2 linked regions of the Marichromatium purpuratum 984 genome follow. The protein of the gene in region 2 interacts with the protein of the main gene of each other region in a pairwise test. Links are inferred from orthologs where the notes say so. Each region holds a gene or a part of one and is shown on either strand. Other genes may lie near its edges. The genes, in order: MARPU_RS08465 and rsfS.

Region 1 (3,314 bases), 1.7 Mb from region 2 along the record:
ACGCTCCTGGGACTGGCCTCGCGCAGTCCCGACCTGCGGCGGGCGATCATCGCCGTCATCGGCGCAAAGGGCCTGTGGCTGGCGGGACAGAGCCCGGAGTGGGAGTCCCTGCTGAGCGTCGCGGATCTCGGGCGGCTCGACGCGGCGCTGTGGGAGACCGGCACATCGGAGCAGCGACTGGCCTATCTGGCCCAGACGCGCCGCGAGGCTCCCGCACAGGCCGTCGAGTTGCTGGTCGCCGTCTGGTCACAGGAAGGTGCCCGTGAGCGACGCAAGTTGCTGGGGGTCTTGAGCGACGCACCGGGACCGACGGATGTGGCCTTCCTGGAGTCCGCCCTCGCGGATCGCAGCAAGGACGTGCGCGGCGATGCCGCTGGACTCCTGGCCCGAATCCCCGGCTCGACGGTGCGGACACGGGCGGTGGAGCTGCTGGATGGCTGGCTCGGGTTCGACTCCAGGACCGGGCTGATGGGGCAGCTCAAGGGCCGCAAGGGCGAGCTGAGCGTCACCCTGCCCGAGGACTGGGACAGCGCCTGGACGACGATCGGCATCCACGAGAAACCACCCAAGGGGATGGGACGCAAGGCCTGGTGGCTGGAGCAACTGCTGGGGCTGGTCGATCCCGACCATTGGGTCGAACGCTGGCAGCTTTCCGCCCCCGAGATCCTCCGCATGGTCGAGGGGCACGCGTGGCAGGGCACGCTGCTGGCGGGCTGGCGGCGCGCCACCCGGCATTTCGGCAATGGCGCATGGGCGCGTGCGCTGATCGCGGGGACGGTCGACGCCGACGCCGATGTCGCGTTGTGGGCGATCCTGCCCCCCTCGGAGCAGGAGGACGCGCTGACCTCGTCGCTCGCCATGCCGAGCACGGACGAGCCGTTCAAGCGGGCCTTCGATCGGCTCGGTCATCTCGGGCACCGCTGGAGTCCGTCCTTTTCGGCGGTTGTGCGCCAGGCCTGTCTCAAGCTGTTCCGCGAGCAGACGCCGGACGCCAACTATGCCCGCTACGCCACCCTCCGTCAGGTTGCGGCGCACCTCGATCCGGGCGGCTATCAGACCATGGAACAGGGCCTTGGGCCGTACCTTCAGGCGTCCTCCCCGTGGCAGAGGATCGCCACCGAGATGCTCGACACCCTGAGGTTTCGCAACGATATGATCCAGGCCATCGAGTCCGCGCGCATCGAATCAGACCAACGAGGTACGCCTTGAGCACCCAAAGCCCCAACGAAGCCATCCTGCGCCAGCACGCCGAGCAGGAGTTCGCCCACGAGATCGAGGCGCTCAAGGCGGTCGACGAGCATCCCAGGCCGCCCAACTGGGCGCTCTCGCCCTGGGCCGTGCGCACCTACCTGATGGGCGGCACGCTGAGCAATGGGGTCGAGATCAGCCCCAAGTACATCGGTCAGGCCCGGCTGATGGAGATCGCCATCTCGACGCTGGCGACCGATCGTGCCCTCTTGCTCTATGGGCTCCCGGGGACGGCCAAGTCCTGGGTCTCCGAGCACCTGGCCGCGGCGATCTCGGGCGATTCCACCCTGGTGGTTCAGGGCACGGCGGGGATCGGCGAGGAGGCGCTGCGCTACGGCTGGAACTATGCGCGGCTGATCGCGGACGGTCCCTCGCGGGCCGCGCTGGTGCCGAGCCCGGTCATGCACGCCCTCGAGCACGGCGCCCTGGTCCGGGTCGAGGAGCTGACCCGCGTCCCGGCGGACGTGCAGGATAGTCTCATCACCATCCTGTCCGAGAAGACGCTCCCCGTGCCGGAACTCAATACCGAGGTACAGGCCCGCAAGGGCTTCAACGTCATCGCCACCGCCAACAACCGCGACAAGGGCGTCAACGAGCTGTCGAGCGCTCTGAAGCGCCGCTTCAATACCGTGGTGCTGCCGGTGCCGGCGACCCTGGAGGAAGAGACCGAGATCGTCGAGCGGCGCGTCGGGCGGCTCGGGCGCGCGCTGGAGCTGCCGGTCGAGACGCCCGCGCTGCAGGAGATCCAGCGCATCGTCAGCGTCTTCCGCGAGCTGCGCCAGGGCATGACCGCCGACGGCAAGACCAAGCTCAAGACGCCCTCCGGCACCCTGAGCACGGCCGAGGCGATCTCGGTCGTCAACAGCGGCATGGCGCTGGCCGCGCACTTCGGCGACGGCCAGATGCGCGCGGGCGACGTGGCCTCCGGGCTGCTCGGCGCGATCGTCAAGGATCCGGTACAGGACAAGGTCGTCTGGCAGGAGTACCTGGAGACCGTCGTCAAGGAGCGCTCGGACTGGAAGGATCTCTATCGGGCCTGTCGCGAGGTGCTATGAGCACCCATGTCTTCGGGGTCAGACACCATGGTCCGGGCTCCACGCGCAGTCTGCTCGACGCCCTTGAGCGTCTGGCGCCCGACATCGTCCTGATCGAGGGCCCGCCGGAAGGCGATGCGCTGGTCGCGCTGGCCGGACACGCCCGGATGCGCCCGCCGGTCGCCATGCTGGTCTATGCGCCGGACGACCCGAGCGACGCCTCCTACTATCCCTTCGCCCGCTTCTCGCCCGAGTGGCAGGCGATCCACTACGCCCTGGGGCGCGACCTCCCGATCCGCTTCATGGACCTGCCGCTCGCCAATCGCATTGCGCTCCGGCGCCGAGAACGCGAGGAGTCTGCGGAGCGCACTGCACCGGACGCATCATCCGCGGAGGATGACGGGGCCGAGCCGAGCGCCGAGCCAGCAGAGCCCTGGCGCGGCGATCCACTCGCGCTGATCGCGCAGGCCGCCGGTTACGAGGACAGCGAGCGCTGGTGGGAGCACATGGTCGAGGAGCGTCGCGACACCGAGTCGCTCTTCGACGGCATCCGCACCGTCATGACCGCGCTGCGCGAGCAGGTCGAGGGGGAGCTTGCGCAGGCCCCGCCGATCCTGGAGCGCTATCGCGAGGCCGCCATGCGCAAGATCCTGCGCGCGACCGAGAAAGAGGGCTTTGCGCGCATCGCCGTCGTCTGCGGCGCCTGGCACGTCCCGGCGCTGGAGCAGCGCCCCAAGCAGAGCGAGGACAACCGGCTCCTCAAGGGCCTGCCCAAGGTCAAGACGACCGCGACCTGGGTTCCCTGGACCTATGGGCGCCTGAGCTACCACAGCGGTTACGGTGCCGGGATCGGGTCGCCCGGCTGGTACGATCACCTCTGGTCCCGGTCCGGCGACGTCGCGACCCCCTGGCTGATCAAGGTCGCCCAGGCGTTCCGGGCCGAGGGGCTCGACATCTCCAGCGCTCATGTCATCGAGTCCGTGCGTCTCGCCGAGACGCTGGCGGCCATGCGTGCTCGTCCCCTGCCCTCGC
Region 2 (3,268 bases):
CAACCACGGGGCTTGGCTGGCTTACGACTTTTTCATGACCGATGTGTCGTCCAGGCACTCTGAGATCAAATATGCCTTGACGGGTTCCGTAAGCGATCAAAAGACCATTCCCGGTGGGGATCTTTCACTCTTTTTAAGAATGAGTGATGTGCTTGAAGACTTTTCCCCCGTGCTTCAGGTCGAACCGGAAAAGCAGATCGATGCCAAGCAAATCGATTTTCAAACCAAGGCGGTCAAGTCGGCGGCAGGGAATCCTCCCGTGTTCTTCCAGCTCGAACCGTTGCTGGTCGTTTCCAGTGATGCCGAAAACGATTTGAAGGTGATATGGCTGAGGGATTCCTTCGGGACAGCGCTCTCACCCTATGTCGCGCGATCCTTTCGTGAGGTTTTGCAGGTTCATTATTCCGCCATGACGCCCGCCAAGCTGGATGCGCTGGTTGAGGCATTCCGGCCCGACTACATCTTCATCACGGGCGTGGAAAGAGATGTCACGACATTTTTCGCCTACTTTGCCGATCATCCGTTCAGATGAGTTGGACTGCCCCCACCGATCTTCAATCCATGACTTCGTCGGCTGGGTCGCCGTTTGGCAACCCAGCAAGGCGTCGGTACTGGGGCCACGAGGCGATGGCAAAGTTGGCCCCGTGGCCCAATCGCTATCACCGCATCTCAGTCGCCGAGGTCGTCGAGCCTGATCTCGACATAGGCCTCGTCGCACAGTTGACGCAGCCACAGCAATCGGTGCACAGCGAACTCTGCGCCTTGCTCGCGCTCGAACGTGATCAGGCCGAGGTCGAGGAGGATCTCGCGGCGGTGCGCTCGCCGACCGGCTGCGCCCGCTCAATGATGCCCTGGCGCGTTCGATGCGCGAGGAATAATCATCCGCCACCCCGGAGACCCCAGGCGCGGCCATCGATCGCCGCGCCCGGGGGCCGCTACGACGTCTCCCATCGCTCCGCCAGCCCGCTTGGCAGCACCCCGCCTCGCCCCAACCCATGCCATAACCATGGGCATCGCCCATGATGGTCATCCGCACAGATCGCAGGGCACCTAGCCCGCAAGGACAGGCACGATGGAGCATCTCTCACGCATCCTCTATGTCAGCCGTACCAGCCAGGGGGTCGGCGAGGCCGAGCTCAAACAGATCCTCGAACAGTCGAATCGGCACAACAAGGAGCAGAGGATCTCCGGCATCCTCTGCGCCGGTGGCGGCCACTTCATCCAGGTGCTGGAAGGACCGCAGGAGGCGGTGTTCCGGCTCTATGGCCGTATCCTCGACGATCGTCGTCACTACGACAGCTTGCTGATCGGCGTCGCCCCGATCAAGCAGCGGATGTTCCAGGGGTGGTCGATGGGCTATCTGTCCAACCCACCGGAGGTGATGGAGGCCAGGCGCAAGCAGCTGCTGGCGATGTGGGAGAGGCGCGCCGAGGCCGACGAGCTGGTGGTGCTGATGCGCAAGTTCCTCGAACAGCTGCGCGGCTGAGGCCTCAGCCCCCGCCCATGCGTCGGGCACGGGCGGGGAGACGGGGAACGCACACGACCGCGCCCGCTCAGGAGTGCTGGGCGGCGGTCTGGGGAACCACGGCGGGGGCCGACCACAGCCGCTCGAGGCTGTAGAAGTCGCGGACCTTTGGCAGCATGACGTGGAGCACGATGCCGTTGAGGTCGACCAGGGCCCACTCGCCCTCGGCCACGCCCTCGGTGCCGAGCGGCGCCTCGCCGGCGTCCTTGGCGCGGAAGGCAACGGTCTCGGCGATCGCCTTGACGTGACGATCCGAGGTGCCGGAGGCGATGATCATGAAGTCGGTGACGGCGGTCTTGCCGCGCACGTCGATGACCTCGATGTCATTGGCCTTCATGTCGTTCAGGGTCTCCACGACCAGTTCCCGAAGTTGCTCGAGCTGCATGCGATCTCCTCTGCTTTGAGAGTGTTTGGGGTGCCTGTGCACCGGTCACGACAGGTCGCGATCATCGCGACGCCTGCCCTCCTGGCCCTGGCCGGTCGACGACGTTGCAAGCGTGATCGCCGGCGCCGCGCCATCCCTGGCACGGCCTTGTCGGACGGGGAACGCCCCATCCCGCGGAAAAAGACTGACTCAGGCGGGCAGCTCGCCCATGCCGCAACCGTCATAGACGCCGGTGCGCGCGATATAGGCGCGCACCGGCTCGGGCAGCAGGTAGCGCGGGCTCTGCCCGGTGGCGAGCAACCGCCGGATGCGGGTCGCCGAGATATCGATCTGGGTGACCTCCTGGAAGAGGATGCGCCCACCCGGCGCGCGCGCGAGTTCGGCGCGCGTGTCGCTGCCGCGACGCGCGTACAGCGCCTCCAGCTCGGGATCGACCAGCGCCCGGTGACCGGGACGACGCATCACCACCAGATGCGCCAGCTCCAGGATCTCCTGTGGCCGGTGCCAGCGCAGGAAGGCGGCGAAGGCATCGGCGCCGACCAGCAGACACAACGGCCGCTGCGCGCCGAGCTCGGCGCGCAGCGAGGCCAGGGTGTCGTAGGAATAGGAGCGTCCGGGACGCTCGAGCTCGCGCGCATCGACCATGAACCTCGGCTCGTCGGCAATGGCCGCCTCCAGCATCGCCAAGCGGGCGGCCGGTGAGGCACAGGGCTGGGGTCGATGCACCGGAACCTTGAGCGGGATGAAGCGCAGCTGCTCCAGATCCAGTCCCTGCAGACACTCCAGTGCGGGTCGAAGATGGCCGAAGTGGACCGGATCGAAGGTACCACCGAAGATGCCGATCATCGCTGCCGCGGTCCTGACGCCAGGGCGACGACGATGACTCGGGGGCGGACGCGACCGACCCCGAGCGGGGCGCGCGCATGGACCGGGGCGGTCACTGACGGACGATGGCGAGCGGCGAAACGGGCCTGTTGCAAGGTCTCCTGTCCAGATCGGTGGGTGATCGATACATGGATCGAACGCTAGCAGAAAGCGCGGCCTTTGTCGCCATCTTCGACCCTGCCGAGCGCACACGCCAGGGCACGACTTTTGCCGCCGAGGGTCGTTCGGCTACACTCCATCGAGGATCGAGCCCACCCGGATGTCGACGGCCGGCGGCCCGCTGCATCCCCGACCCGCGTCACCAGGAAGACCATATGTCATGAAAGCCATCCACTCCTCCCTGCTGGCACTCGGCCTGCTGGCACCGTTGCACGTCGTCGCCGACTCGCTCGGCGGCTATCCGGACAACTGCGGCACGGCAAGCGACGAGGCCTACGGCAGCGGCTTCGAGGCCGGCGTCTCGTCCTGCTACT

What was found.
Region 1: the proteins of rsfS (region 2) and MARPU_RS08465 interact in binary tests that used the Escherichia coli proteins (3 or more experiments, as listed by UniProt). The link is inferred for Marichromatium purpuratum 984 from one-to-one orthologs.

What each region holds. Positions count from the first base shown.
Region 1 is NZ_CP007031.1:1,897,572-1,900,885, forward strand. What follows is about bases 255-3,254. They hold MARPU_RS08465 (ATP-binding protein), read left to right. Parts: upstream 255-1,205; coding sequence 1,206-2,303; downstream 2,304-3,254. Other genes in these bases: MARPU_RS08460 (DUF5691 domain-containing protein), read left to right, coding at 255-1,209; MARPU_RS08470 (DUF5682 family protein), read left to right, coding at 2,300-3,254. In the rest of the region: more of MARPU_RS08460, read left to right, coding at 1-254; more of MARPU_RS08470, read left to right, coding at 3,255-3,314.
Region 2 is NZ_CP007031.1:199,898-203,165, reverse strand. Bases 233-3,186 are described here. They hold rsfS (ribosome silencing factor), read right to left. Parts: upstream 1,911-3,186; coding sequence 1,554-1,910; downstream 233-1,553. Other genes in these bases: MARPU_RS00905 (hypothetical protein), read left to right, coding at 3,115-3,186; nadD (nicotinate-nucleotide adenylyltransferase), read right to left, coding at 2,100-2,756; MARPU_RS00920 (BLUF domain-containing protein), read left to right, coding at 1,073-1,486; MARPU_RS00925 (alginate O-acetyltransferase AlgX-related protein), read left to right, coding at 233-532. Outside these bases: more of MARPU_RS00925, read left to right, coding at 1-232; more of MARPU_RS00905, read left to right, coding at 3,187-3,268. UniProt on the Escherichia coli protein: Functions as a ribosomal silencing factor. Interacts with ribosomal protein uL14 (rplN), blocking formation of intersubunit bridge B8.